One region of the Bradyrhizobium sp. USDA 4504 genome, then DNA from elsewhere that is predicted to be linked to it. Evidence: predicted binding sites of a transcription regulator. Region 1 holds the regulator's gene; each other region holds the start of a gene.

Region 1 (7,550 bases):
CGGCGCGCGAGGACGCGCGGGCGCGGGAGCGCTTCCTCGGCATCATGCACACCCAGGCGACCCGCATGGCGCGGCTGATCGACGATTTGCTGTCGCTGTCGCGGGTCGAGTTGTCGGCCCATGTGCGGCCCGAGGCCTCGATCGACATCGTGCCGATCATCCGCCAGGTCGCCGACGGGCTCGAGGCACTGGCCAGCGAGCGCCAGGTCGAGATCGAGGTCGACCTGCCTCAGGCTCCGGTCATGATCGCCGGCGACCGCGAGGAACTGCTCCGCCTGTTCGAGAACCTGATCGAGAATGCCCTCAAATACGGCGCCTCAGGGGGGCGCGTCATAGTGTCGCTGAATCAGGCCGTTTCGGGTGCATCGGGCGAAGGGGCCCCCGAAATCCGTGTCATGGTACGGGATTTCGGCCCCGGCATCGCCCCCGAGCACCTGCCGCGGCTGACCGAGCGCTTCTACCGGGTCGACGTCGGCGACAGCCGCAACCAGGGCGGAACGGGCCTCGGATTATCGTTGGTGAAACATATTCTTAACCGTCATCGCGGGCGTCTTTTGATCGAGAGCGTGCCGAAGAACGGGGCCACTTTTACCGCCTGTTTTCCCCGGCCGAAGACCCCGTTACCAACTCAAAGCTAAGCGTTTTCAGAAGCTTAGTACTGTCATCCAACTGTCATCCAACCTTCGTAAAAGCAGCACCGACCGCTCCTAGATGGACCGGCGTGAGCGCGATCGGGCGCATTCGGCGCTTCGCTCACTGGATGGAGACCACCCATGAATTTCATCAAAGCAATCGTCGCAGCCGGCGTGATCGCCGCTTCGACGTCGGCCTTCGCTGCCGATATTACCGGCGCGGGCGCGACGTTTCCGTTCCCGATCTATTCGAAGTGGGCTGACGCCTACAAGAAGGAGACCGGCAACGGTCTGAACTACCAGTCGATCGGCTCCGGCGCCGGCATCAAGCAGATCCAGGCCAAGACCGTGACCTTCGGCGCCACCGACGCGCCGCTCAAGCACGAGCAACTCGAGAAGGACGGCCTCGTCCAGTGGCCGATGGTGATGGGCGCGATCGTCCCGGTCGTGAACCTCGAAGGCATCAAGCCGGGTGACCTGATCCTGTCGGGCGAAGTGCTCGGCGACATCTATCTCGGCAAGATCACCAAGTGGAATGACGCGGCGATCGCCAAGCTCAATCCGAAGCTGACCCTGCCGGGCGATGCCATCACCGTCGTGCGCCGTTCGGACGGTTCGGGCACCACCTTCAACTTCACCGACTATCTCTCCAAGTCGAACGCCGACTGGAAGTCCAAGGTCGGTTCCGGCACCGCGGTCGAATGGCCGGTCGGCGTCGGCGCCAAGGGCAACGAAGGCGTTGCCGGCAACATCAGCCAGACCAAGAACGCTATCGGCTATGTCGAGTATGCCTACGCCAAGCAGAACAAGCTGACCTACACCGGGCTGGTCAACAAGGCCGGCAAGACCGTGCAGCCGACCATGGCTGCCTTCCAGGCTGCCGCCTCGAATGCCGACTGGGCCAAGGCTCCCGGCTACTACGTGATCCTGACCGACCAGCCGGGCGAAGCCTCCTGGCCGATCACCGCGGCGACCTTCATCCTGATGCACAAGGACTCGACCGACAAGGCGGCCTCGCAGGAAGCGCTCAAGTTCTTCAAGTACGCCTTCGAGAAGGGCGACAAGGCGGCCGAAGAGCTCGACTACATCCCGATGCCGGACTCGGTCGTCAAGCTGATCGAGAAGACCTGGTCGTCGGACATCAAGAGCTAAGTCCGACGCTGCGACAGGGCCTGTGCCGACTCGATCGCGGCACAGGTCGAGCGACCAAGACCCGGTCTCCATCACTGCGGCAACAAGCGCGGGATCGAGGCCGGGGTTCGCGCCTCAAGGGGCGTGGCTGGAACGACGGCGCCCGGCCAAATGCGTCAGTGAAGATCGCTTCGGGGCGTAGCGGTTTGCGTGGCTTTTGCATACTAAAGAGGGGATTGGCGTGGCAGACATGGCTGTTCAGAGCGATGTGATGGAAGCCGCGGGACCTTACGATCGCGCCAAGGCCCTCAGCGCCTTCAAGCTCGGTGACCTCACCTTCTATTGGATCACCCGCATCTCGGCGATTTCGGTTCTGTTGATCCTCGGCGGCATCATCCTGTCGCTGATCGTCGGCGCCTGGCCGGCGATGAAGGAATACGGCATCGCCTTCCTCTGGACGCAGCGCTGGGCACCCTCGGCCGATCCGCCGGTGCTCGGCGCGCTCGGCCCGATCTACGGCACCCTGATCACCTCGGTCATCGCGATGCTGATCGCCATTCCGGTCGGCATCGGCATCGCCGTGTTCCTCACCGAGCTCTGCCCGCAAATGCTGCGCCGCCCGATCGGCATCGCGATCGAGCTGCTCGCCGGCATCCCCTCGATCATCTACGGCATGTGGGGCTTCTTCGTGCTCGGCCCGTTCCTGGCCAACACGTTCCAGCCCTTCATGATCCGGATCTTCGAGGGCGTCCCGGTGCTGGGCGCGGTGTTCGCAGGCCCGCCGTCCTATCTCAGCCTGTTCAACGCCGCGCTGATCCTTGCGATCATGGTGCTGCCCTTCATCACCGCGATCTCGGTCGACGTGTTCAAGACCGTGCCGCCGGTGCTGAAAGAGGCCGCCTACGGCATGGGCTGCACCACCTGGGAAGTCGTCCGCAGCGTCGTGATCCCCTACACCCGCGTCGGCGTGATCGGCGGCATCATGCTGGCGCTCGGCCGCGCCCTCGGCGAGACCATGGCGGTGACCTTCATCATCGGCAACTCGTTCCGGATCTCGTCGTCGATCTTCGCGCCGGGCACCACGATCTCGGCGGCGATCGCCAGCGAATTCGCCGAGAGCGACGGCCTGCACCAGTCCGGCCTGATCCTGCTCGGCCTGCTGTTGTTCGTGCTGACCTTCTTCGTGCTCGCCGGCGCGCGGCTGATGCTGATGCGGCTTGAAAAGAAGGCGGGGAAGTAACGCCATGAACCCGATCTACAAATCCCGCCGCCGCAGCGACATCGTCATCCGCGCACTCTGTGTCGGCGCGGCGCTGTTCGGCGTTACCTGGCTGGCGCTGATCCTGATCACGCTGCTCTATAACGGCCTTGCCGGCCTCAGCGTGCAGCTGTTCACCCAGAACACGCCGCCGCCCGGCTCGACCGAAGGCGGCTTGCTCAACGCCATCGTCGGCTCGGTCATCATGACCGTGATCGGCGTCGGCATCGGCGCGCCGCTTGGCCTGTTCGCCGGCACCTACCTCGCCGAATACGGCAAGCACGACAAGCTGACCTCGGTGATCCGCTTCATCAACGACATCCTGCTCAGCGCGCCCTCGATCATCATCGGCCTGTTCATCTATGGTGCGGTGGTGGTGCCGATGCGCGGCTTCTCGGCGATCGCAGGCAGCCTTGCGCTCGCGGTGATCGTGATCCCGGTCGTGCTGCGCACCACCGAGGACATGCTGCTCTTGGTGCCCAATCCGCTGCGCGAGGCCGCCTCCGCGCTCGGCCTGCCGCGTTCGCTGGTGATCAAGCGGATCGCTTATCGTGCCGCGCGATCGGGTCTGATCACCGGTGTGCTGCTGGCGACCGCCCGCGTCGCCGGCGAGACCGCGCCGCTGCTGTTCACCGCGCTGTCGAACCAGTTCTTCAGCCTGGATCTGACCAAGACGATGGCCAACCTGCCAGTGACCATCAACAACTTCGTGCAGAGCCCCTACGCCTACTGGAAAGAGCTGGCGTGGAGCGGCGCGCTGCTCATCACATTCACCGTGCTCGCGTTGAATATCGGCGCGCGTATCCTTGGTGCCGAAAGGGCCGCAAAATGACCGAGCTTTCCGTCTCCACGACTGCCGCAGGCCACATTCCCCAGGTTCCGCTGCCGGAAGCGCCGCCGAAAGTCACGGTGCGCAACCTCAACTTCTATTACGGCGAGCACCACGCGCTGAAGAACATCAACCTGGCGCTCGGCACCAACCGCGTCACGGCGTTCATCGGCCCGTCCGGCTGCGGCAAGTCGACCCTGCTGCGCATTTTCAACCGGATGTACGACCTGTATCCGGGTCAGCGCGCGGTCGGCCAGCTGATGCTGGACCAGACCAACATTCTCGACCCCAAGCTCGACCTCAACTTGCTGCGCGCGCGGGTCGGCATGGTGTTCCAGAAGCCGACGCCGTTCCCGATGACGATCTACGAGAACATCGCCTTCGGCATCCGCCTCTATGAGAAGATCTCGAAGTCCGAGATGGACGACCGGGTCGAGAAGGCGCTGCGCGGCGGCGCGCTGTGGAACGAGGTCAAGGACAAGCTGAACGCCTCCGGCCTGTCGCTCTCCGGCGGCCAGCAGCAGCGCCTGTGCATCGCGCGCACCGTGGCGGTGCGTCCCGAGGTGATCCTGTTCGACGAGCCGTGCTCGGCGCTCGACCCGATCTCGACCGCCAAGGTCGAGGAGCTGATCCAGGAGCTCTCCGAGGACTACACGATCGCGATCGTCACCCACAACATGCAGCAGGCGGCGCGCGTCTCCGATAAGACCGCCTTCATGTATCTCGGCGAGCTGATCGAGTTCGACGACACCAACAAGATATTCACCTCACCGAGCGATCGGCGCACCCAGGACTACATCACCGGCCGGTTCGGTTGACCGGCGCATGATCCGGAAAAGTGGAAACCGGTTTTCCGATCAGGTCATGCTAAAATTCAGGACACGAAACCATGATCCCCGGGATCATGGTTGAGGGAGACAAGCGATGGCTTCTGAACATACCGCCAAGGCATTCGACAGCGACCTGCAGGAGTTGACTCGCCTGGTCGCCGAGATGGGCGGCCTGGTCGAACGGATGATTACCGAGTCGGTCGACGCGCTGATCCGTCGCGACGTCGCGCTCGGCAAGCGCGTGGTCGCCGCCGACATCGAGATCGACAATCTGCAGCGCAACATCGAAGAGCGGGCGGTGCTGACGATCGCCCGCCGCCAGCCGATGGCGATCGATCTGCGTGAGATCGTCAGCGCGATGCGCGTCGCCACCGACCTCGAGCGGATCGGCGACCTCGCCAAGAACATGGGCAAGCGCGTCGCGGCGCTGGAGAGCGATTTCCAGCCGCTGAAGCTGATCCGCGGCCTCGAGCACATGACCGACCTCGTGCTGTCGCAGGTCAAGTCGGTGCTCGACGCCTATGCCGCGCACGACCTGCCGGCGGCGATGAACGTCTGGAAGGGCGACGAGGAGGTCGATGCGATCTGCACCTCGCTGTTCCGCGAACTGCTCACCTACATGATGGAAGATCCGCGCAACATCTCGTTCTGCATCCATCTGATGTTCTGCGCCAAGAACATCGAGCGGATCGGCGATCACGCCACCAATATCGCCGAGACCGTGTTCTACATGATCGAGGGCCAGCAGATCACCGACAAGCGCCCGAAGGGCGACATGACCACTTTTGCCACCACGGTGCCGGGCAACTGAGGCATGATCGGCAAGCACGGAACCGGCAAGAGCGAAACTGGATGATCCTCGCGACAAATCGTTTCCGCGGGGACTATGCTCAAGGAAGTAAGCGTTTCGGTTTGCGTCTGGGCAACGGATCACCACAGAGAAAGAACTTAAACCGATGAGCGCACGCATTCTGGTAGTCGAAGACGAGGAAGCGCTGACGACGCTGTTGCGCTACAATCTCGATGCGGAAGGCTACGATGTCGAGACGGTGGGGCGCGGCGACGATGCGGATACAAGGCTGAAGGAGCGCGTTCCCGACCTCGTGGTGCTGGACTGGATGCTGCCGGGCCTGTCCGGCATCGAACTGTGCCGCCGCCTGCGGGCGCGGCCCGAGACCAAGCAGCTTCCGATCATCATGCTGACCGCGCGCGGCGAGGAAAGCGAGCGCGTGCGCGGGCTTGCCACCGGCGCGGACGATTACATCGTCAAGCCGTTCTCGGTGCCGGAGCTGCTGGCGCGGGTGAAGGGCCTGTTGCGCCGCGCCAGCCCGGAGCGGCTTGCGACCGTGCTGACCTACGGCGACATCGAGCTCGACCGCGAGAAGCGCCGCGTGGCGCGCTCGGGCCGTCCGATCGATCTCGGGCCGACCGAGTATCGCCTGCTCGAATTCTTCCTTGAGCATCCCGGCCGCGTGTTCAGCCGCGAGCAATTGCTCGACAGCGTCTGGGGCCGCGACATCTACATCGATGAGCGCACCGTCGACGTGCATATCGGCCGCCTGCGCAAGCTGCTCAATCCGGGCCGCGAGCAGGATCCGATCCGCACTGTGCGCGGCGCCGGCTACGCGCTCGACGACCGCTTTGCCAAGGCCGAGCCGCAGCCGTAACGGCCATGCGGCATTCATAAACCGCAACACGGCGTCGTCCCGGCGAAACCCGGGACCCATACGCTGCGGCCAGCGCAATCGGCACGCGGCCAGACGGCTTTCTAACAACACCCATTCGTGGTTATGGGTCCCGGCCTGCGCCGGGACGACGCTGGTGATATAGCCGGGCTGGGTCACACAAAAAAATCCCCGCTTTCGCGGGGATTTGTCTTTGAGGTCTTCCGTCGTTTTCCCGAGTGCTCACTTGATCTGCGGTTTCGCCGACGGCCGGCGGCGATCGGCGGCGGGCTGGTAGGCGACGCGCGAGTGATGCGCGCAATAGGGCAGGCCGCCGAGCGCTTTGCCGCCGCAGAAGAAGAATTCCGGGCTCGAGGGATCGCCGACCGGCCAGTGACAGGTGGCCTCGTTGAGCTCGAGCAGCGACAGCCGCTGGCTCATCGGCACCACATTGTCGTAGGAGATCGGATCGGGCTCCATCTCGGCCTCGAAGGCGTGCGCCAGCGCGGTGTTGCCGCGCGAGACCGGGCGCGCCACCCGCATCATGTGCTGGGCGGGGCGGGCCTTGCGCTGCCGCGGCGCGGCCGTGGAGGGTGCCTTGGCGCGGCCGGAGAGGCCGAGCCGATGCACTTTGCCGATCACGGCGTTTCGCGTCACATTGCCAAGTTCCGCCGCGATCTGGCTGGCCGACAGGCCGGACTCCCAGAGCTTCTTCAGCTGCTCGACGCGATCGTCGGACCAGGTCAATACAGTCATCGCATTCTTCCCTTCGCGTAGCGCCGGCCAATCATTGGAGCGGCGCTGCGAGCCAATCTGGACAAATATCCCTGCGGCCAGAATCCCTTAGCCCTCGCCGGGCACGGTGTTGCGCCCGAACGTTTACGCGAGACACAAAGGCTACTTAGAGGGTCCAGTACCGCCGCACGAGATGTCGTACCCGACAGGCCAAACGCTACAATATGGCGTGACTCTGGCGCAAGAGTCCGCGGTCGTGCGTCCACATGTTCCCACACAGTTAAGCATCGCGATGAGGCTTTTCCACCGCACCGGAATGCTCCGGATTGCGCTCGTTTCGCATTGCAGGAAGGCCACTTCGTGGCGATTGACACTTACCGACCGCAGCATAGAATGCCCGCCACGTGCCGCCCGCAAAGGCGGCCGTTTTGTTTTCCGAAGCTGGCCGTTGCTGCGCTGGCGTCAAGGCGC
Region 2 (7,550 bases), 2.7 Mb from region 1:
GTCGATCGTGCCTGAGGCGACGATCGCGCCTCACGCCCTGCGCTTCAGCGCCATGCCCATGCTGATCCAGCTCACGCCGGCGCAGATCAGGTCGACGCTGAGGAAGATGCCGAGCACGTAGAGGCTCGAGACCGGCCAGCGCGCCAGGATCATGGCGCCGAGCACCAGCGTGATCAGGCCGGAGATCGCGACCATTCCCCACGGCGCTTCCGAGTTCATGCCGAACGCGAGGAAGATGCGGACGATGCCCGACACCACCAGCGCGATGCCGAGGAACAGCGTCAGCGTCGCCGCGGCGAGCAGCGGGTTCTCGAAGGTGATGAAGCCCGCCACGACATAGAGCGCGCCGAGCAGCAGCCAGAACAGGAATTTGCCCCAGGTCTTGAACTGGAACGCGTTGATGATCTCGGCGACGCCGGCGACGATCATCATGGCGCCGACGAACAGCACGCTGACGACGGTGGCGAAGAAGACGCTGCCGAAGGCGAGCACGCCGGCGATCAGGTAGATCACCCCGAGGGCGACGATCCAGCCCCACTTGGCGCGGAGGTTGGAAAGCCCGGATCCGAGGCTGTGAGGAGGTGTGGCGGGTGAGCTGGACGCAGTGGACATCGTATCGCTCCCGAATACTTGATGAAACCATGCTACCATAGGTCAAGGCCCGGACAAGGGCGGGTGCGCAGCTGGCACGAAATGCATGCTGGCACCAAAGGCGCCGCGACACGTTTATTCAATTCGTCCGGCGTGTTGCCGCGCAGCATTCGTCGGTTTTGACGATGGCCGGCCCGCATCGGACGATGGACTGTCCGAACCGCAGCGCAAGCGGTCCGGATCGCGCATCCACAGAGGAGGTCGACATGCCCGCCACGCACGACAAGGATCACGTCTACAAAATCCTGGAACTGGTCGGATCATCGGACAAGAGCATCGAGGCGGCGATCGAGAACGCCGTGAGCCGCGCGTCAAAGACGATCCGGGAAATGAAGTGGTTCGAGGTGGTGCAGACGCGGGGCCATATCGAGGACGGCAAGATCCGGCACTATCAGGTGGCGCTGCGGGTCGGCTTTACGCTGGAGTAGGGCGTTCAGGTCGCTTGCGCCTTGCAGCCTGCAGGATTACTCGGGACCCATGGGTGCGATCGGCATCCGGCTTTCCCTGCGCCCTCTGTCATCAGAGCGGCGAAACGAAATGCAAAACTCGCGCTGCAGAGGCCGCGAGAATGCCGGTGCATGACTCACCGGCCGCGCAACACATTCGCTGTCGTCCCGGCCTAGTGCGCAATAGCGCACGGGGGGCCGGGACCCATAACCACCGAAGGTGATTATTGCGCGACGCTGGGGCCACAGCCTTCCTTGCCAATCCAATCCTGTGGTTATGGGTCCCGGCCTTCGCCCAAAGGCGCTAAAATAGGATTTGCGCCTTGGATTCGCTTGTGATTCCAAGATGGAATGGCACACGAATCGCTTGTGAACAAAGATTGGGCGCGCGTTGTCGCCCGACTTGGCGGAGCCGAGGCTCTGAACATTAGCGCGCGCAAGACGAAGGCGTTTGTCCGTCCGCGGGAGATCAGCAATGCGGTCGACTTGCTGCGCCTGATCTTGGCTTATTGCCTTGGTGAGAAAGGGCTGCGGTTGACGGCGGCATGGGCCACGTCGGTTGGGCTTGTCGATATCTCCAACGTGGCTCTGTTGTATCGCTTACGTCAGTGCGGAGATTGGCTGGCAATCTTGGTCGAGCAGGCGCTTGCCGCCGCGGCGCCGAAGGCGAGCCGCGGTCGTCTGATCCGTATTGTTGACGCCACGACGGTCCCCAAGGCTGGGACGAGCGGCAGGAACAAGAACGCAGTGTGGCGTATCCATAGCGCGTTCGATCTTCCGCAGGAGCGCTTTGGTCACTTCGAACTGACCGATCAGCGAGCGGGCGAGACGCTGGATCGGATACCGGCGGTTGCCGGTGAGATCCGTCTTGCCGATCGCGCCTATCTGCAACCGGAGCGCATGGCGCATCTCGTCGATGCCGATGCGGACTTCGTGATCCGGGCCGGCTGGAAGAGCGCGCGCTGGCTCGATGCCGAAGGTAATCTTGTTGACCTCACTGCCGAACTGCGCAACGCCTCGGCGCGTGGCCTGATCGATCGGCCGATTTGGATAAAGCGCAAGTCAGGTGCGCCGCCGCTCGCAGTGCGTCTGGTTGCCGCGAAGAAGCCGGCGCAAGCTGCTGCGGCTGCGCGACGCAAGGCGCGCCGGACTGCACAAAAGGGAGGTCATCAGCTCTCCAGGCAAACACTTGACGCCGCAGATTGGGTGATCCTGGTGACCTCACTCAGGCCAGAGGACTTCACGACTGCAGATATCCTCGCCCTCTATCGGCTGCGATGGCGCATTGAGCTCGGCTTCAAGCGGCTGAAAAGCCTGATTGGCCTGAAGGGACCTCCCGGAACCGACGAGCGGTCCGCCAGACCCCATATCCTCGCTCATCTGCTGATCATTCTATTGCTCGAGCCGCTCGTCGACGAACTCGAAGACTCTCCCCGCTTGGCCGACGCCGCCTGACCCACCCAGTGACGTGGCGTCTGCTGCGCCAGCTCGTCGCTTCGCTACGGCAAGCGATCATTCCACAGCCCGCAATCGCTCTACTCTGCAGAGCCAGTCACGCTCTCCGGCGACATCTACGCGAGCCACCCAGACATAAGCGCCACTATCAGACTATGATCAAACTATCTTAGCGCCTATGGGCCTTCGCCGGGACGACGAATGGAAAGTGTCGTGCCCATCACCGTCGCGACAGCGGCGCGGGGGGCGGTGGGGCGGTGGCGCCGGCGGCGAGGGAGCGCTGCACCATCACGGTGTCGGACCAGCGGCCATACCGATAGGCGACACCGGGCAAATGCCCGACGCGGGCGAAGCCGAAGCGGTCGTGCAGCGCGAGCGAGGCGGCGTTGTCGCTGTCGATGTAGCCGATCATCTGGCGGAAGCCGGCGGCGGCGCAGGTGTCGATCAGCTCCTGCAGCAGCCGGCCGCCGACGCGCTGGCCGGTGAAGCGGTGATGCACATAGATCGAATGCTTCACCGTGTAGCGGTAGGCCGGACGCTTGCGGAACAGCACGACATAGGCATAGCCAACCACCTCGCCGTCACAGATTGCGACGAGGTGGGGCAGGCGGGTGTTGCGCAGATTCTTGCGGCGGTCGCGCAGATCGTCGGGCTCCGGCGTGCCGCTGTCGTCGACGCTTTCCTCGACGCCGCGGCGGATATGTTGGCGGTAGATCGACAGCATGGCGTCGACGTCGCTGTCGCGGGAAGGACGGACGGTGATCTTGTGATCATTCTCCATTGTGTTGCGTCCGTTCGCCTATTCGGACACGACATAGGTGTAGAAGCGGACACGGCCGGAGTCGTCGATCTCCTTGTAGATGCCCTGGACCTCGACCTCGAAGCCCGGGAACGCATTGAAGCTCGCCTCGAACATCTTCAGGTAATCGATCATTGGCTTGCTGCGTTCCGACAGCCGCTCGCCGGGCACGATGGTGGCGATGCCGGGCGGGTAGACCACGAACGGCGTCGCGGCGACGCGGCCGAAGATCTGGTCGATCGGCAGATAGTCGACATCGTTGCGGATGAGATATTGTGCGGCCTGGCGCGGCGACATCGCGATCTCGGGCAGGTGCTCGGGCAGGAATTGCCTGGCCTGCAGCGTGCTGACGCCGCCGTCGCGGAAGAAGCGGTGCATGTCGCCGCAGAGGTCGCGCAGCCGCACCCCGGTGTAGCGTTGCGGGCGACGGCGGAAGAATTCGGGGATGACGTCCTCGATCAGCGCGTTGTCGTCGTGCAGCTTCTTGAAGGCGACGAGCCCCGACACCAGTGTGCCGGCCTTGCTGGCCTCGACGCCGGGCGTCAGCAGGAACAGCAGCGAGTTGAGGTCGTTCTTCTCGGCGACGATCTGGTTCTCGCGCAGATATTGCGCCACCACCGGCGCGGGGATGCCGTGATCGGCATAGGCGCCGGTGGCGTGATCGAAGCCCGGCGTCAGCAATGTGAGCTTGTTCGGGTCGGTCATCGCGAAGCCCGCGGTCAGCTCGGGAAAGCCGTGCCAGGTCTCGCCGGGACTGAGCTGCCAGTAGGACGGATTGGTCGCGAGCTGATCGGTCGAGATCGTCTCCCAGGCGACATTGTGCACGCCGTTCTCGCGCGCGACGTCGGGGATCTTCACGCGATCCGGCACGAACGGCTCGAAGAACCAGCGCCGCTCGGGGCGCGTCTCCTTCTCCTCGAACTCGCGCTTCACGGCGCGGATCTTCTTGCGCAGCTCGATGCCGAGCCGGATCGTGTCGTCCCACAAGACTTCGCCGGAGCGGCCCTTCATCATCTGCGCGCCGACATCGAGCGAGGCGAACAGCGGGTAGAACGGCGACGTCGAGGCGTGCTGCATGAAGCTTTCGTTGAAGCGGCGATGCTCGACCCGGCGCTTCTGGCCCTTGATGTGGCGGTCGCGGATGTGGATCTGCGAGGCCTGCGAGAAGCTCGCGAGCTGCTTGTGGGTCGATTGGGTCGCAATGATGCCGGGCGCCTCGGGGCCGAGATCGGACAGTCCCATGGCGAAGCGGCCGGCATAGATCGGGTGGAATTTCATGAAGCCGGCCCAGGCCTCGTCGAACAGGATGTAGTCGCAGAGATGGCCGATCCGCTTGAGGATCATCTCGGCCGAGTGGATGGTGCCGTCATAGGTACACTGCTCGACCACGGCGACCCGGAACGGACGCTCCTTCTTCCAGGCGTTCTCGTCCTTGACCAGCGGGTGCTTGCGGATGTGGTCGCGCAGCGTGCCCTCGTCGAGCAGGTCCCAGCGCATCGGCCCGATCAGGCCCCAGGCGTTGCGCACCGTCGGCACGTAGACCGGGATGCCGCCGCCGATCAAAAGCGCGCCGTGATGCGCGGCCTTGTGGTTGTTGCGGTCGAACAGCACGAGGTCGCCGTCGGTGACCAGCGAGCCGAGCGCGACCTTGTTGGAGGTCGAGGTGCCGTTGAGCACGAAATACGTCTTTTCAGCGCCGAAGATCCGGGCCGCCTCCTTCTGCGCCCGCAGCGCCGGCCCTTCGTGGGTGAGGAGGTCGCCGAGGTCGAGCACGGAATTGTCGAGGTCGTCGCGGAACACCGCTTCGCCAAGGTGTTCGACGAACACCCGTCCGATTGGGCTGCGGCTGTAGAACACGCCGCCATTGTGGCCCGGGCAGGTCCAGAGCTGGTTGCCTTCCTCGGCATAGTCGACCAGGGCGCCGAAGAACGGCGTCTTCAAATTCTCGGCATATTGCTTCAGCCTGGAGATCAGGTTCTTGGCGATGAAGGGCGGGGTTTCCTCGGACAGGAACACGTAGCCGTCGATGAAATCGAGCACCTCGACCGGCAGGTCCTCGAACCGCTTGCGCCGGATCAACAGGATGATCGGGAAGTCGAGGCCGCGCCGGCGCATCAGGTTGATCAGCGCCGCGGTCTTGCCCTCAAGTCCCTTCTTGCCCCAATCGACCACCATGCAGCCGATCGCGGCGTCGGTCTGCACCGCGATCTCGGCATCCTCCAGCTTGCGGGCGCGAACCACCTCGAAGCCGGAGCGCTCGATCTCGGCGATGATCTGGTTGAAGCGGATGCCCTCGAGGTCGTCGGCCTCGAACACCGGCGCAGCGAACAGGAAGTTGAAGCGTTTGAAATAGTCCATGCGTGTCCCCGAACTGGTCCGGCGCTGACGTGTCGGCACAATTCATGACAGGCAGATGACAATGGGGCGGATGGGGGATCGAATACGTTGTTGGGGACGCAATCCCTCACTGCACGGCGTCAGCCCGTGGATATTCGAGCTGCGCGACGACGAAATCGGCCGTATCACGGCCATAGCGTGTCTCGATCCCGGCAAGCGCCCGGTCGAGCGCCTGCGCGGGCGGCGCGGTGCCGACCGCGGGCAGCAGACGATCTGCGGACCAATCCGGCGCCACGACTTGCGGATAGACGCGCAGGCCGTTGCGGGTCGTGACGACGTCGTCGGTCGCGGCGAAGGTCACGGCATGCGAGCGGTAGGTGCGCGACCAGCTGTCGGCGACCAGCGCCAGCGAGACCTCGTCGACGCCGGGGGCAAGCGCGAGGCCGAGCTGTTCCCGGTTCCAGAACGCCAGCGTGTTCCGGATGGCGGTCAGCGCGAAGGGACGCGTGAACTTGAAGGCGTTGCTGTCATGCCGCGCGTCCCAGCCGGGCAGGCCGATCTCGCGCGCGACGGCCTCAGCCCTGGTACGGCCGGCGATCGCCTCGATCAGGGTCAGCGACATCGGCATCGAGGCCGAAATCCCGGTCGTCGTCGCGACGCCGTGGTCGACCACGATGCGGCGGTCGGCGACATAGCGGATCTCAGGATGTTTGCTGCGCCAGTTCTTCAGGTAAAACCAGTGCGTGGTGGCGCGCCTGCCGTCGAGCAGGCCGGTCGAGGCGAGCACCTTGGCGCCGGCGCAGACGGCGACGATCACGGCGCCTTTCTCCGCCTGCTGCCGGACCCATTGCATGACCGCCGGATCGTCGTCGCGGCTCATCGCCGGCACGATAACGTAGTCGGCGCCGTCGCCATGTGCGGCATCGAATGCGGCGATGGTCGCATCAGGCTCGACCTTCAGCACCGGGAACAGCGCGACTGGACCGGGTCCCGTCGCCAGCGTGACGACATCGGCAACATCGGCGCGCTTGAGGATGCCGTAGGGCATCAGATAGTCGGTGGTCTCGGTCATGTCGTTGATGCCGGGTATCGCGATCAGCGGGCGCGACCGCTTCGGCGGCTTCAGCGCCGCGAGCATCGCGTCGTGCTCTTGCGTCGCGATCGGCGGCGGAACGCGGAACGCCGATGCGGCGGGCAGGGTGAAGAGCCAGATGCCGCCGATGATTGGAACCAGCGCGGCAACGGCGATGCCGCTCCACGCGAGAAGCCGCCAGGTCATGATGATCGATCTCAGAATATCCGCGTGCGTCGCCCGGCACGCAAGCTACTCGCTGGTCACGTCGACCAAAACGGCGAAATTCCCGCAAAAACGGACACGCGAACAACGCGGCTCACAGGCATAGCCCGGACAAGCGACAGCGACATCCGGGGCGGTCCTTCCCCGCATGTCGCTCCGCTCATGCGGGCTACGCGACGCGCTCAGTAGACGAGGTTCGTACCCGGCGGCTTTTCCAGTGCCGCCGCCAGCGTCCGATACTCTTCGCATTCGGTGCCACAGATCTCGGCGATCCGCTGCAGATGATACTGCGCCTGGTCGCGGTTTCCCTGTTCGATCTGCCACAGGCCGTAGTAGTTCCACGTCAGGACGTGGTTCGGATCGGCCTTGAGCGCACGTTCGTACCAGACCTGCGATTGCTTGTAGTCGCCGAGCTTGCGATAGGAGTAGCCAATCAGGTTCGCGACGTTCGGCTGATCATCGCGGCCGAGTGCGTGCAACTGATCGATCGCGGCGGCGTAGTCGTTGCGTTCGTAGATTGTCGCATAGGCTGCGCGATAGCCGTCGCGGAACGCCGGGTCTTCGA
Region 3 (7,550 bases), 870 kb from region 1:
GCTGGAAGTTCACCAGCACCTCGCGAACCTGCGGAATCGCCGACACCACGGAGGCGGCATCGCCGACCTTCTGGGTCTTCAGGATCGGATTGCCGAACTTTTCGGGGTCGAGCTCGAGCGCCGCGGCCACGGCCAGCACCTCGTTGCTGAGCTCGGCACCAGCTTGAATCATCGCATAGGCCACCGCACGGTAGATCACGCCGGTGTCGAGATGACGATAGCCGTAGTGGTGGGCGAGCCGCTTGCCGAGCGTGCCCTTGCCCGAGGCGGCGGGTCCGTCGATGGCGATGATCATGCGAAATCAGCTCCGAGCGCGCGCATCATCGGGATGAAATCCGGAAAACTGGTGGCGATGAAGGCGGTATCGTCGATTTTCACCGGCCGATCGGAGGCGCAGCCCATCACGAGCGCCGACATCGCGATGCGGTGATCCATATGCGTGGCAACGAGGCCGCCGCCTGGAACATGGCCGCGGCCCTCGACGATCAGATCGTCGCCGGAGACCTCGACCTTGACGCCGTTGACCCGCAGCATGTCGGCGGTGGCTTCAAGGCGGTCGGATTCCTTGACGCGCAGCTCCTGCAGGCCGCGCATGGTCGTGGTGCCCTCGGCGAAGGCGGCCGCGACCGCCAGCACCAGATACTCGTCGATCATCGACGGCGCGCGCTCCGGCGGCACTTCGACACCCTTCAGCTTCGAGGCGCGCACACGCAGCTGCGCCATCGGCTCGCCGGCATCGCCGCGCACATCGCTCTCCTCGATCGAGGCGCCCATCTCGCGCAGCGTGGTGAACAGGCCGGTGCGCAGCGGATTGGTCATCACGTCTGAGAACACGACATCGGACCCTTCGACGATCAGTGCGGCCACGATCGGGAATGACGCGGAGGACGGATCGGCGGGCACCACGACGTTGGCGCCGTGCAGCTCGGGCTCGCCGTGCAGCGAGATTCGCCTGCCGTGGCTGCCTTCCTGCTCGGAGGAGATCTCGGCGCCGAAATGCTTCAGCATCAGCTCGGTGTGGTCGCGGCTTGCCTCCTGCTCGATCACCGTCGTGATGCCGGGCGCGGAGAGCCCCGCCAGCAACACCGCGGACTTGATCTGGGCCGAGGCGACCGGCGTCTTGTAGACGATCGGCACCGGATAGCGGGCGCCGTGCAGGGTGAGCGGCAGCCGGCCGCCCTCCCTTATGTCGCTGGTTCGGGCGCCCATCAGCTCCAGCGGGTCGAGGATGCGGCGCATCGGCCGCGAGCGCAGCGAGGCGTCGCCGTCGAAAATGGCGGCGATCGGGCAACCGGCCACCGCGCCCATCACCAGCCGGCAGCCGGTGCCGGAGTTGCCGAAATCGAGCGGCGCGGCAGGCTGGGCGAAGCCGCCGACCCCGACGCCGGACACCGACCAGGTAAACGGCGCCGACCGCTCCACTTTGGCGCCGAGCGCGCGCATGGATTTGGCGGTATTGAGGACGTCCTCGCCCTCCAGGAGGCCGGAAATGCGGGTTTCGCCGACCGAAAGCGCCCCCAGGATCAGGGCGCGGTGGGAAATCGATTTGTCGCCGGGAACGCGGACCGTGCCGGCCAGGGGGCCGCACGCGCGCGATTCCAGCGAGGTCGGGGTGTCAGAATGGGCCAAGATTGTGTCCTCTCGCGTCGCGGCAGGTATCACATAGGCAACACCGCGTCACGCGCCCGTCAAATGCGCGCAGACCGCTATTGACAGCGGCTCCTCAACTAGCCAAGTGAAGCTCCGTTTTTCAGGAAAATTCTGGGATTACCACGTGGCCAAGTCCGAGCTCGGAACCAAGCGCATTTGCCCGACCACGGGCAAGAAGTTCTACGACCTCAACAAGAATCCGGTGATCTCGCCCTATACCGGCGAAGTCGTGCCGATCGCGCCGATCGCCCCGCCGCGGGGCCGTGGCGCCACCGTCAGTTCGCCTGCGACCGCAGCCGACATGCCGGAGCCCGCCGAGGCCGAGGAGATGGTCTCGCTCGAGGAGGCCGATGCCGAGGAGAACACCGGGAAGGTCAAGGCCCAGGTTCCCGAATCCGAGGACGATATCGAGGTCGATGAGACCATCGACGACGATGACGACGACGATTCGACCTTCATCGCCGACGAGGAAGAGGGCGATGAGGACGTGACCGACATCATTGGTGACGTCGGAGGCGACGAAGAGACTTGAGATCGGCGCCGATCTATGATCAACGGTGCTGCCGCGCGAGTCGTCCAGGCCGCGCGGACCGGGATCGATCCCCCAGGATCATCCCAACTGGATAAGGGGCCATAGCTCAGCTGGGAGAGCGCTTGCATGGCATGCAAGAGGTCGGCGGTTCGATCCCGCCTGGCTCCACCAGCCTTCGCGAGCTTCGGCTCGGCAAGCCCGGATAGTCCATCGTAGCGAAGTGAGCGAAGGCTGCCGCGGCGTAGCCCAAAGGGCGGAGCCGGGCTCTCTCCGAAATCCGAATGCGTTAGCATCCACCCCATCAGCCGTGTGTTGGGGGGAACAGATGAAATACGTTTACATTCTCGAGAGCCTTGATTGCCTGCACTTCTATGTCCGGATTACCGATCTGCGGGCTAGACTGGCTAAGCACAATGCCGGGGAAGTGCCCCATACATCCAAATTTGGACCGTGGCGGCTCAAGACCTACGTCGCTTTCAGCGACGAGAAGCAGGCCGTCGCTTTTGAAAATATCTGAAGTCCGCATCCGGCCGCGCCTTCGCCAAGAAGCGCCTCTAACCGCCCCGACCGCCCCTACTCCCCCAGCACCGCATTCAGCCGGTCGCGCAGCGCGACGATCTCGTCCTTCATCGCCATCAGTTCGCCGACGGTGCAGTCCGAGGCCGCGAGGATCGACTGCGGCACGGCCTTGGCCTTTTCGCGCAGCGCGTGGCCCTGCGGCGTCAGCGCGATCAGCACCACCCGCTCGTCCGCGGTGCTGCGGGTCCGTTTGATCAACTCCGCCGCCTCCAGCCGCTTCAAGAGCGGCGTCAGCGTGCCGGAATCCAGGAACAGGCGCTCGCCGAGGTCCTTCACCGCGACGTCGTCGCGCTCCCACAGCGCCAGCATCACGAGATACTGCGGATAGGTCAGCCCGAGCCGGTCGAGCAGCGGCTTGTAGACGCGGTTGAAGGCATGCGCGGTCGAATAGACCGCAAAGCAGATCTGATTGTCGAGCCGCAGCGCCTGATCCGCGGCCGTCGGTTTCCTGGCCATGATTCCCATCGAATCCATCTCGTTTCCGGGTCATTCTGGGCTCACGGGACCGCGGATTCAATTGCGAACAATTAAATGTGAGACCGCATATTTTATATTGTGCGCAATCTATTTGCGTGCAATACATACGTCATCGAATTCAAGCCCAACCCACCGATGTCTGTGAACGTGCTCTACAAGACCAGCGCCAAGGCAACCGGCGGCCGCGACGGCCATGCGGCGACGCTCGACGGCGCACTCGACGTCAAGCTCACGACCCCGAAGGAGCTCGGTGGCGGCGGCGGCGCCGGCAACAATCCGGAGCAGCTGTTCGCGGCCGGCTATGCCGCCTGCTTCATCGGCGCGATGAAGTTCGTGGCCTCGCAGGGCGGCCCCAAGGTTCCCGCCGACGCCTCGGTGACCTCGACGGTCGGCATCGGCCCGCGCTCGGAAGGCGGCTTCGGCCTCGCCGTCGAGCTCGCGGTGTCGCTGCCCGGCCTTGCGCGCAACGATGCCGAAGCGCTGGTCGAGAAGGCCCACCATGTGTGCCCCTATTCCAACGCGACCCGTGGCAATGTCGACGTCAAGCTGAGCGTCGTCTAATTCCACATCACGCAATGGTCCGCCGCAACACGTGGCGGACCATTGCTCTTTCAGCGGCTGGTTCGCTTGGCGAACGCATGCGCCGCCTGCTGCATGGGCCTGCGCCGACGGAAGCATTGCTGCCCCGGCTGAAGACCGTTAGCTCTGGGACCCTCGTTATCTGATCCCAACTGAGCGAAGGTTGCTTCCATGAATACCCCAGCGGCTACGGGCGCGATGACCGGCCTGCGCGTGATCGATCTGACGCGCGTGCTCGGCGGTCCGTATTGCACCCAGATTCTCGCCGACCACGGCGCCGACGTGATCAAGGTCGAGCCGCCCGCCGGCGACGAGGTGCGAGACTGGGGTCCTCCCTTCCACGAAGAAGACGCGGCCTATTTCGTCGGCATCAACCGCAACAAGCGCTCGATCGGCCTCGACCTCGCTTCCGAGGGCGGACGCGCGGTGCTGATGAAGATGCTCGAGACCGCCGACGTGCTGATCGAGAATTTCAAGCCCGGCACGCTCGACAAATGGGGCATCGGCAACGACGTGCTGCGCGCGAAATTTCCGCGCCTCGTGCATTGCCGGATCTCCGGCTTCGGCGCCGACGGCCCGCGCGGCGGCAATCCCGGCTATGACGCGATCATCCAGGCGATGACCGGCATGATCGCGGCGACCGGCTCGCCGGAGAGCGGCCCGATGCGGATCGGCGTGCCGCTGGTCGACATCACCACCGGGCTCTACGCCACGATCGGCATCCTGATGGCGCTGTCGGAGCGGCAGCGCTCGGGGCTCGGCCAGTTCATCGAGACGACGCTGTACGAGACCGGGCTCGCGATCATGCATCCGCACACCGCGAACTACTTCATGCACGGCAAGCCGCCGTCGCTCACCGGCAACGAGCATCCCAACCTCGTGCCGTACGCGATCTTCCCGACCAAGACCGACAACATCTTCATCGGCGTCGGCAATGACGGAACCTTCCGCAAGCTCGCCAAGGAGATCGGCAAGCCCGAGCTCGGCACCGACCCGCGCTTTGCCCGCAACAAGGACCGCATCGCCAACCGCGATGCGCTCCGCGTCGAGCTGGCCGCGGTGTTCAGCCAGCACGAGGCCGAGCCGCTGTGCAACCGGCTGCTCGCCGCCGGCCTGCCGGCTGGCCCGGTGCAGAAGATCGACCAGGCGCTGACCAACCCGCACACCATTCATCGCGGCGACGTCATCGAGAAGGATTGGTACAAGGGCGTCGCCTCGCCGATCCGCCTCGAACGCACCAAGCCGAACCTGCGCCGGACGCCGCCGAAGTTCAGCCAGCACGCCGCGGAAGTGCTCGGCGAGTTCGGCTACTCGAAGGACGAGATCAACGGCCTGGTTGAGAAGGGCGTGGTCTGCGGTCCCCAGCGCAAGCGCTAAAGGCGTTTTCGAGCCTGTCCCGCACGCGATGCGGGATGCGCACCGGTTCGCGTCAGGACAAAGCTGGAGCGTCGGCCCGTATCGAACCGGCCGACGCATCAACACTGCGGTGCAACGTCGCGTTTGGCGCTGCACCGCACGGAGCCGGCTGCGGTCTTCGCCTTTTTTACCGCTTCCCTTCGCTTCGGCTTCCCCCCTACCATGACTTTCGTTTATACGGTCATTTGAACGTCATCCGGCGCTGATAACGCGCGCAACGAAAGATGATGTTCCAATTGGGAGGGGTTTTGATGTTCTTTCGACGACTAGGCGCTGCCGCGGCAGCCGCTGCCGCGCTTGCATTCGCGTCGCCCGCGTTCGCGGTGACCGAGATCCAGTGGTGGCACGCGATGACCGGCGCCAACAACGACGTCATCGTCAAGCTGGCCAACGACTTCAACGCCTCGCAATCCGACTACAAGGTGATCCCGACCTACAAGGGCGGCTACGCCGACACCATGAACGCCGGCATCGCCGCGTTCCGCGCCGGCAACGCGCCGCATATCATGCAGGTGTTCGAGGTCGGCACCGCGACGATGATGGCCGCCACCGGCGCCGTCAAACCGGTCTACAAGCTGATGGCCGACGCCGGCGAGAAGTTCGATCCGGGCGTCTATCTGCCCGCGATCACCGGCTACTACTCGACCTCCAAGGGCGAGATGCTGTCGTTCCCCTTCAACTCGTCGTCGACGGTGATGTGGATCAATCTCGATGCGCTGAAGAAGGCCAACATCGCGGAGATTCCCAAGACCTGGCCGCAAGTGTTCGACGACGCCAAGAAGCTGAAGGCAGCCGGCTATAACACCTGCGGCTTCTCCGGCTCGTGGGTCACCTGGGTCAATCTCGAACAGCTCTCGGCCTGGCACAATGTGCCGCTCGCCAGCAAGGCCAACGGCCTCGACGGCTTCGACACCGTGCTCGAATTCAACGGCCCGCTGCAGGTCAAGCATCTCGAGAGCCTCGTCGAGCTGCAGAAGGACAAGACCTACGACTATGCCGGCCGCACCAACACCGGCGAAGGCCGCTTCACCTCGGGCGAATGCCCGATCTACCTGACCTCGTCGGCGTTCTTCGGCAACGTCAAGGCGCAGGCCAAGTTCAACTTCACCGCGGCGCCGATGCCGTATTATCCCGACGCCAAGGGCGCGCCGCAGAACTCGATCATCGGCGGCGCCTCGCTCTGGGTGATGGGCGGCAAGTCGGCAGAGGAATACAAGGGCGTGGCCAAGTTCCTGACCTTCCTCTCGGACACCGACCGCCAGGTCTGGATCCACAAGGCCTCGGGTTATCTGCCGATCACCAAGGCCGCCTACGCCAAGGCCAAGGAAGAAGGCTTCTACAAGGACCAGCCCTATCTCGAGACCCCGCTGCTCGAGCTCACCAACAAGGAGCCGACCGCGAATTCCCGCGGTCTGCGCCTCGGCAACATGGTGCAGCTGCGCGACATGTGGTCGGAGGAGATCGAGCAGGCGCTGGCCGGCAAGAAGACCGCCAAGCAGGCGCTGGACGCCGCCGTCGAGCGCGGCAACCAGATGCTGCGGCAGTTTGAAAAGACCGCCGTCCGCTGACATGATGCCTTCGGGCATGAACCGGACAAGCGCGAAGCGGTTTTCCACCATGCCCAGACGACAAGCTAAGGCGCGATGACGATCCAACCTCATCTCATCGCGCTTTAGGGCGATCAACCGGCGGGCCGCATCCGCGGCCTGCCCTTCTTCCGAGCCCATGCAAAAGCAAGCGATTTTCCAATCAAAGCTGTTGCCTTACGCGCTGGTTGCCCCGCAACTCGCGATCGTCCTGATCTTTTTCTACTGGCCGGCCCTGCAGGCGGTGATCCAGTCCTTCCTGCTGCAGGACGCCTTCGGTCTCTCCACCAGCTTCGTCTGGTTCGAGAACTATCTCGAGCTGTTCAAGGAGCCGGCCTATTTCGAGGCGATCGTCCGAACCTTCGTGTTCTCGTTCGCGATCGCGGTCTCATCGCTGTCCTTCGCGCTGCTGCTCGCGGTGATGGCTGACAGGCCGCTGCGCGGCTCGACGCTGTATCGCACGCTGCTGATCTGGCCCTATGCGGTGGCCCCGCCGGTGGTCGGCGTACTCTGGGTGTTCATGCTGCACCCCTCGCTCGGCGTGCTGTCGCGCTATCTGCGCGCCATGGGCATCGACTGGAATCCGCTGCTCGACGGCGACCAGGCGGCGGCCCTGATCATCCTCGCCGCGGCCTGGAAGCAGATCTCCTACAATTTCCTGTTCTTCCTCGCCGGGCTGCAGAGCATCCCGAAAAGCGTGATCGAGGCCGCCGCGATCGACGGCGCCCGGC
Region 4 (7,550 bases), 2.4 Mb from region 1:
GCGAAAAGCCCTACGACCAGGCGACCGTCAATGCCGCGCTGGCCCAGTTCGAGGATACCGCCAAGCAGCTTCCGACGCTGTTCCCCGAGAGCATGAAAGGCGTCAAGCTGGAAGGCGATTACGCCCCTTCGCCGAAAATCTGGGAAGACAAGGCGGGCTTCGCGCAGCAGTCCGCGAGCTTCGCGAAGGTCGTCACCGATGCCAAGGGCAAGATCAAGGACGTCGATACGCTGAAGGCCGAGCTGGGCGTGATCGGCAAGCAGTGCGGCGGCTGCCACGAGACCTATCGCGTCAAGAAGGGCTGATCGCCATTCCATCAACGAAAAGGGCGGACGCTTTAGGGCGTCCGCCCTTTTTTGTGTCGGCCGTTTCTTGTTGGCGTTGCGTCGCGAACGATTACTTCGTCACTTGTTATTTGGTCACCTGGCCGCGGATCTCGCCGCCCGGATTGGCCGCGGTGTGAACGTTGACATAGTACTTGCCGGCGAGCAGATCGGCGGCTTGCGCGTCGGTCAGCGTGGCGCTGCCTTCGACCGGGCTCGACGTCGCGTTCGGGATCGCGACTGCGACACCGGAATTCTTGCCGGCCTCGGCGGGGCCGTGGAAATGCGCGGCGGTGGCCGGACCCGACAGGCCGGAATAGGTCAGCTTCCAGCTCAGCTTCTTGCTGGCGGCATCGTAGTCGATGTCGGCGGTGCCGGTGGCGGCGCTGGTATTCGGCGGCACTTCGCTCTTGCTGTCCAGCTTCGCCGTGAACTTCTCGGCAAAGGCCGGACCGGCGAAGGCGATGGCGGCGCCGAGCGTCAGCGTGGCAAGCAAGGTCTTGTTCGACATGGTTCTCTCCCCTTTGACGTCACAGGATGGTTGCAATCTTCAAACAGCAGCTTTTCGGATTTATTCCCCAAATGTTCGTGGGTTCGGCAAATTTGATGCGAGCTTGTCCGACTGGTTGCCATCATACTGGTCCATGAACTGACGCGACCAATGACGGATCGGTGAATGCTGCGACGAATTTTCCTCCTGGCGATTCTGGCCGGCGTAATCGGCTTTGGCGTGTTCTGGTGGCTGACGATCCCCGCGACCGTTGCCGCCGACGCGCTGCCTGCCTATCAGCCTGACCTGGCCAACGGCCTCACAACGTTCAATGCCGGGGGATGTTCCTCCTGCCATGCCGTGCCGAAGCAGGACGACCGCACGAGGCTCGGCGGCGGGCTCGCGATCACCTCGCCGTTCGGTACCTTCTATGCGCCGAACATCTCGCCCGACCCGAACGACGGCATCGGCCGCTGGAGCGAGGCCGATTTCGTCACCGCGGTCATGAAGGGCACCTCGCCATCGGGCGCGCACTATTTCCCGGCGTTTCCGTATCCGTCCTATCAGCACGCTAGGGTCAGCGATGTGCGCGACCTGTTCGCCTATCTGAAGACCTTGCCGCCGGTCGCCGGCAAGGTGCGCGACCACGATTTGCCGTTTCCCTTCAACATCAGGCGCAATGTCGGGGTCTGGAAATTCCTGTTCATGAACGGCAAGCCGTTCATCGCGGATGCAAGCCGCTCGGCGCATTGGTACCGCGGCGCCTATCTCGTCAACAGCTTCGGCCATTGCGCCGAGTGCCACAGCCCGCGCAATGTCCTCGGCGGCATCGTCACCGCGCAGCGCTTCGCCGGTGGTCCGAATCCGGAGGGCGAAGGCTGGGTGCCCAACATCACGCCGAGGGGGATCTCGGACTGGAGTGTGAAGGATATCGCCTATTTCCTCGAGAGCGGCCAGACGCCGGACGGCGACTCGGCCGGTGGGTCGATGGTGCGCGTGATCCGCAACACCTCGCGACTGTCGTCGTCCGACCGCGACGCGATTGCCGAGTACATCAAGTCGCTGCCGCCGGTCGAGGGACCGCCGAAGCCGGTCAAGAAGGAGAAGGAATTGTAAAGCGGGATGGGTTTGGTTGAACCGGCTCGCCGCGGTTTCGGTTCACCTCTCCCAAGGGAGAGGTGAACTTTCGACGCCGTTCAAGCTCGACCTAATCTCATCATGCTCTCGCGGGCGCGTCCTACTTCGCGCCGAACGCCTTGAAGGTGATGATCGTGAGGGTGTCCTGGATGCCCGGGATCACCTGAACCTTCTCGTTGATGAAATGGCCGATGTCGGTGTCGTGGTCGACGTAGAACTTGACCAGGAGGTCGTAGTTGCCCGCGGTGGAATAGATCTCGGACGCAATCTCAGCCTCCGCCAGTGCGTTGGCGACGGTGTAGGACTGGCCGAGCTTGCATTTGATCTGGACGAAGAAAGGAACCATCAAAGTCGTCTCCGGGGATTTCCGCGACTATAGGCCCAAAACGGGCGGCCAAGGCAAGGGGGCGAGGCAGGGGGTCAAGGTGAGGCCAACTTGCGGTAAAGTCAGGCGAACTTGCTGCCGATCGGCGGCCGGGCTAGGACAGGCCATGGTCTTGTTCGTGATGGTCTCATTCGTATCAACCGCCGGTGCTGCAAGATGACGCCTGTCGCGCTCACCATTGCCGGCTCGGACTCCTCGGGCGGGGCGGGCATCCAGGCCGACCTCAAGAGCTTTGCCGCGCTCGGGGTCTATGGCGCCTCCGCGATCACGGCGCTGACCGCGCAGAACACCACGGGGGTCAGCGGCATCCATCCGGTGCCCGCGTCATTCGTCACCGCCCAGATCGATGCGGTGTTCTCCGACCTCGAGGTCGGCGCGGTCAAGATCGGCATGGTGGCACAGGCCGACACGATCGCTGTGATCGCCGATGGGCTGAGGCGCTGGGCGCCGCGCCATGTCGTGCTCGATCCGGTGATGGTCGCAACCTCCGGTGATCGGCTGCTTGCCGCCGAGGCGGTCGATGCGCTGAAGGTCCTGCTGTTTCCGCTGGCCTCGCTGATCACGCCGAACCTGCCGGAAGCGGCGGCGCTCTTGAACGAGCCGGTTGCCTCAAGCGAGGCCGACGTCGAGCGACAAGGCAAGCGATTGCTGGCAATGGGATGTCGCGCGGTGCTGGTCAAGGGCGGCCATGGGCACGGCGCCGAGAGCATCGACTATCTGATCGACGCCGAGCACAGCATCGCGCTGGCTGCGCCGCGGATTGCGACCGCCAATACGCATGGCACCGGCTGCTCGCTGTCCTCGGCAATCGCAGCAGGGCTCGCGAGGGGCGAGAGCATGGAGACCTCCGTGCGCAACGCCAAGGCCTGGATCACGCAGGCGATCGCCGAAGCCGATCGCTTCGCCGTCGGCCACGGCCATGGGCCGGTGCATCACTTCCACAAGTACTACTGAAGCTTCGTAGCTCTGTAGCCCGGATGAAGCGCAGCGAAATCCGGGAAAGCGCCAACCGCTGAAACGGTCCCCCGGATTGCGCTGCGCTTCATCCGGGCTACGCACCGCGCGTTGTTCCATCGCGCTGTGCAGGCAACACAACGCCTCTTCCCCACAGCCGCGACCGCCGATGTCGCCAGATTGTCGCACGCTGCTGTTATCCGCAGAGAAGCGGCGTACTGCTGATTCTCGTTAACTGTTTGTGGGGCCTTGGGTCGCGGGGATCGTCATCGCCTTGTCACAGGAATCTGTTAGGTGCACAGGCATGGGAAGTGACTCCTTGAGTGAAGAAAGTCCCGAGCGGCACTTTCGCACTTTGTTTATCTCCGATGTCCATCTCGGAGCCCGCGGTTCGCAAGCCGACCGCCTCCTCGACTTCCTCCGTTCTCACGATGCCGACACGATCTACCTCGTTGGTGATATCGTCGACGGCTGGGCGCTGAAGTCGAACTGGTACTGGCCGCAGACCCATAATGATTTCGTGCAGAAGATGCTGCGCAAGGCGCGCAAGGGCGCCAAGGTGATCTACGTCCCGGGCAACCACGACGAGTTCCTGCGCAAATACTACGGCACGCATTTCGGCGGCATCGACGTGGTGGAGAACACCGTTCACACCGGCGCCGACGGCAAGCGCTACCTCGTGATCCACGGCGACATTTTCGATCTCGTGGTGCAGAACGCGCGCTGGCTCGCCCATCTCGGCGACAAGGCCTACGATTTCGCGATCCAGATGAATCGCTTCGTCAACTTCTTCCGCAAGATGTTCGGCGTGCCGTACTGGTCGCTGTCGCAATGGGCCAAGCTGAAGGTCAAGAAGGCGGTGAACTATATCGGCGCGTTCGAGGCGACGCTCGCCGGCGAGGCGCGGCGCCACGGCTGCGACGGCGTGATCTGCGGCCACATCCACTATGCGACGATTCATGACGAGCACGGCATCCGCTACATGAATTGCGGCGACTGGGTGGAGAGCTGCACCGCGCTCGCCGAGCACGAGGACGGCCATTTCGAGATCATCACCTGGACCGACCCGGTGCGCCGGATCGCGCCGGTTCCGCGAGTGACGGCACGCGCTGCATGACGCATATCTTGGTCGCGACCGATGCGTGGCATCCCCAGGTCAACGGGGTTGTCCGCACGCTGACCATGATGGCACAGGCGGCGAAATCGCTCGGCGTCGAGGTGAGCTTCCTGACGCCGGACGAGTTCCGCACCTTCGATGCCGAGCTATCGCGATCTCCGGCTGGCGCTGCCCTACCGGGCCAAGGTCGCAAGTCTGATCGAGGCGGCGAGGCCCGACAGCATCCATATCGCGACCGAGGGCCCGATCGGGCTTGCGGTGCGCCGCTATTGCCGCAAGCGCGGCCTGCCGTTCACGACGAGCTTCCATACCCGCTTCCCCGAATACGTCTCGGCGCGGACGCCTGTCCCGGAAGCCTGGGTGTGGCGCGCATTGCGCTGGTTCCACCGGCCGAGCCGGGCGGTGATGGCGGCGACCCCGGCGCTGGCGGCCGAGTTGCGTCAGCGCGGCTTCCGCAACGTGGTGCTGTGGTCGCGCGGCGTCGATACCTCACTGTTCCATCCGCGCGACGTCGATCTCTGCCTGCCGCAGCCGGTCTATCTCAGCGTCGGCCGGGTGGCGATGGAGAAGAATCTCGCGGCCTTCCTCGATCTCGATCTGCCGGGAACCAAGGTCGTGGTCGGCGACGGCCCGGCGCGGGCGGCGCTGGAGCGGAAATATCCGGACGCCGTGTTCCTCGGTGCTCGTCATGGGGAAGAATTGGCTGAGATCTACGCCGCGGCCGATGTGTTCGTTTTCCCGAGCCGTACCGATACGTTTGGTCTGGTGCTGCTTGAAGCATTGGCGAGCGGCCTGCCGGTTGCCGCTTTTCCGGTCACCGGTCCCCGCGACGTGATCGGCGCGGCGCCGGTCGGCGTGCTCGACGAAGATCTGCGCCATGCCTGCCTGGGGGCGCTCAGCATCCCGCGGCAGGCCTGCGTCGACTTTGCCGCGCTCCACACCTGGCAGGCGTCGGCCCGGGTGTTCATCGATCGCTGCATGAACGTCCGCCCCGCGCCGCCGGACGGCGAGGGGGAGGCGCTCGAATTCGGTGCCGAAGAGCACCATTTTGTGGCGCTGCCGGCGACCCAGCCGACCTCACGCTAGTCAGGTCACGCTAAAGCGTCTTGCCCGCCAGCCCGGCGCCGCGATACAAATCGCGAATGACGGACACCGTTCTCAATCCACCCGTCGCTGCCGCGGACATCGATGCCGCCGCGAGGGTGGTCGCGCCGTTCGCGGTGCGCACGCCGCTCCTGACCTTCCCGGTTCTCAACGAACGCGTCGGCAGCAAGGTTTTCCTCAAGCCCGAAATGCTGCAGCGGACCGGATCGTTCAAGTTTCGCGGCGCTTTCAACAAGCTCGCCTCGATCCCGCAGGACAAGCGGAGCGGCGGCGTCGTCGCGTTCTCCTCGGGCAACCACGCCCAGGGCGTCGCCGCGGCGGCCAAGATCCTCAACATGCAGGCGACCATCGTGATGCCCGCGGACTCGCCGATCACCAAGCGCGAGCGCACCAAATCCTATGGCGCCGAAGTCGTGCTCTACGACCGCGATCGCGACGACCGCGAGGCGATCGCCAACGGCATTGCCGGCAAGCGCGGCGCGACCTTGGTGCGCCCCTACGACGATCCCTTCGTGATCGCGGGCCAGGGCACCGCCGGCCGCGAGATCGCCGAGGACATGGCTGCGCTCGGACTGACGCCCGACATCGTGGTCGCGCCAGCTTCGGGTGGCGGATTGATCGCGGGCGTTGCGACCGCGGTGAAGGCGAAATATCCGCAGGCCCAGGTGATCGTCGCCGAGCCCGCGGGCTATGACGATCATGCCCTTTCGCTCAAGGTCGGCCATCGCGAGGCGCATGCGGTTGCGCCGCGCACCATCTGCGATGCGCTGATGGCGATGATGCCGGGCGAACTGACCTTCGCCATCAACAGCAAGCTGCTCGCGAATGGCGTCAGCGCCTCCGACGACGAGGTCGGCGCCGCCGTCGCCTTTGCCTACCGCGAGCTCAAGCTCGTGGTCGAGCCCGGCGGCGCGGTCGGACTCGCGGCGCTGCTCGCCGGGCGGATCGATGCCAAGGGCAAGAACGTCGTCATCGTGCTGTCGGGCGGCAATGTCGACGCCGACCTGTTCGCGAAACTGGTTGCCTGACACCGGGTTAGGCACAGATGCTGCCGCGGTACATGAGCTGGCTCACGTTGCGTGCGCGGTCCATGGGACATGAATGCTTCGCGCCAGTCGTCGTGCGCGGGTCAAGCCCGGCAATGACAGGATATGAACAGTCGAGGTTACGAGAAGAACGCGATCTTCTCGGCCTGGCTCATGCGTCGGATTGGCGCGAGCGGGTCGTTGGCCGCAACAGTCGGCCTTTTCAGCAGGCCGCTGGCGATGATGGTCGAGCCAAGTGAGATCTCCGCTGCGGGAGCAGGGGCAGGCTCAACGGCGGGCCGGAGAGGCGGCGGCATCACCAGAGTTTCGGCAATCGGCGCCACAGCCACCGGCTCGATCTTGACTTCGGCCCTGACCTCGACCTTCGGCGCGGGCGCCGGTGCAGGCTCGGGCTGAATGGCCGGCGCAACCATTTTGGGCTCGGCGGCCATCGCCTCAGCGACGCGCATCTCCTCGGCGGCGCGCATTTCCTCCGCGATCGCCTCTTCGTCGATCGGATCGGGCGCGCCCATCTCCATCGCGATCAGGTCGAGCACCGCGTCGTCATGGGCGTCGGCCGCCGTTTCGTCGGTGACGCGGGCGAGTTCCGCGGCTTCGGCTTCGGCCAGCGCGGCTTCAGCCTTGAGCCAGGCTTCGCTCGGCTGTGGCGTGACGGCCGTAGCGGCCTCAGTGCCGGGCGCAGCGGCGGGAATCGCGGCTTCGACGATCCGCGCCATAGCGGCCTCCTGAGGCGGCGCTGGCGGCGTAGCGGCCATATCGAGGGCTGCACCGTCGGCCACCGGTGGCGGCGCGGAGGCCGCCGCCGGCGGCTCCGCAACCGGCGCCTCGGCCACAGCAGGCTCGGCCGCAGGCGTCGCCGCCTTGTCCGGATCGAACTCGCTGAGGCGGCGGGCCAGCGCCGCGAAGGCGGCATCCAGCACGGCCTTGGCGTCGTTCATCGAGACCTCGGCGGCGCCGGCCTCGATCGCGCTGACCTGCGAATCGATGATGTCGC

The links. Region 1 encodes PhoB, which activates phosphate uptake and scavenging genes when phosphate is short. Its sites were predicted from a motif close to TGTCATNNANCTGTCAT; they were not measured.
Region 2: the regulator PhoB is predicted to act here: its motif matches at 5,754-5,770, upstream of ACVMB1_RS17425 (Orn/Lys/Arg family decarboxylase).
Region 3: the regulator PhoB is predicted to act here: its motif matches at 5,413-5,429, upstream of ugpB (sn-glycerol-3-phosphate ABC transporter substrate-binding protein UgpB).
Region 4: the regulator PhoB is predicted to act here: its motif matches at 3,554-3,570, upstream of ACVMB1_RS19305 (UDP-2,3-diacylglucosamine diphosphatase).

What each region holds. Positions count from the first base shown of each region.
Region 1 is NZ_JBSSGV010000001.1:6,466,567-6,474,116, reverse strand. It holds gene ACVMB1_RS30450 (ATP-binding protein) at 1-638, shown strand, start outside; gene pstS (phosphate ABC transporter substrate-binding protein PstS) at 774-1,784, shown strand; gene pstC (phosphate ABC transporter permease subunit PstC) at 2,014-3,003, shown strand; gene pstA (phosphate ABC transporter permease PstA) at 3,008-3,853, shown strand; gene pstB (phosphate ABC transporter ATP-binding protein PstB) at 3,850-4,668, shown strand; gene phoU (phosphate signaling complex protein PhoU) at 4,775-5,491, shown strand; gene phoB (phosphate regulon transcriptional regulator PhoB) at 5,637-6,347, shown strand; gene ACVMB1_RS30415 (GcrA family cell cycle regulator) at 6,588-7,100, opposite strand.
Region 2 is NZ_JBSSGV010000001.1:3,732,272-3,739,821, reverse strand. It holds gene ACVMB1_RS17445 (HdeD family acid-resistance protein) at 31-612, opposite strand; gene ACVMB1_RS17440 (dodecin) at 858-1,079, shown strand; gene ACVMB1_RS17435 (IS4 family transposase) at 1,449-2,552, shown strand; gene ACVMB1_RS17430 (GNAT family N-acetyltransferase) at 2,773-3,333, opposite strand; gene ACVMB1_RS17425 (Orn/Lys/Arg family decarboxylase) at 3,352-5,709, opposite strand; gene ACVMB1_RS17420 (DJ-1/PfpI family protein) at 5,816-6,967, opposite strand; gene ACVMB1_RS17415 (tetratricopeptide repeat protein) at 7,168-7,550, opposite strand, start outside.
Region 3 is NZ_JBSSGV010000001.1:7,333,081-7,340,630, reverse strand. It holds gene cmk ((d)CMP kinase) at 1-295, opposite strand, end outside; gene aroA (3-phosphoshikimate 1-carboxyvinyltransferase) at 292-1,629, opposite strand; gene ACVMB1_RS34440 (TIGR02300 family protein) at 1,775-2,182, shown strand; tRNA gene ACVMB1_RS34435 (tRNA-Ala) at 2,278-2,353, shown strand; gene ACVMB1_RS34430 (GIY-YIG nuclease family protein) at 2,508-2,699, shown strand; gene ACVMB1_RS34425 (MarR family winged helix-turn-helix transcriptional regulator) at 2,756-3,217, opposite strand; gene ACVMB1_RS34420 (organic hydroperoxide resistance protein) at 3,374-3,799, shown strand; gene ACVMB1_RS34415 (CaiB/BaiF CoA transferase family protein) at 3,989-5,194, shown strand; gene ugpB (sn-glycerol-3-phosphate ABC transporter substrate-binding protein UgpB) at 5,485-6,801, shown strand; gene ugpA (sn-glycerol-3-phosphate ABC transporter permease UgpA) at 6,959-7,550, shown strand, end outside.
Region 4 is NZ_JBSSGV010000001.1:4,109,243-4,116,792, reverse strand. It holds gene ACVMB1_RS19330 (c-type cytochrome) at 1-305, shown strand, start outside; gene ACVMB1_RS19325 (CHRD domain-containing protein) at 412-834, opposite strand; gene ACVMB1_RS19320 (c-type cytochrome) at 1,000-1,929, shown strand; gene ACVMB1_RS19315 (Lrp/AsnC ligand binding domain-containing protein) at 2,051-2,296, opposite strand; gene thiD (bifunctional hydroxymethylpyrimidine kinase/phosphomethylpyrimidine kinase) at 2,492-3,289, shown strand; gene ACVMB1_RS19305 (UDP-2,3-diacylglucosamine diphosphatase) at 3,594-4,406, shown strand; partial or broken gene ACVMB1_RS19300 (glycosyltransferase family 4 protein) at 4,403-5,492, shown strand; gene ACVMB1_RS19295 (threonine/serine dehydratase) at 5,549-6,538, shown strand; gene ACVMB1_RS19290 (hypothetical protein) at 6,676-7,550, opposite strand, start outside.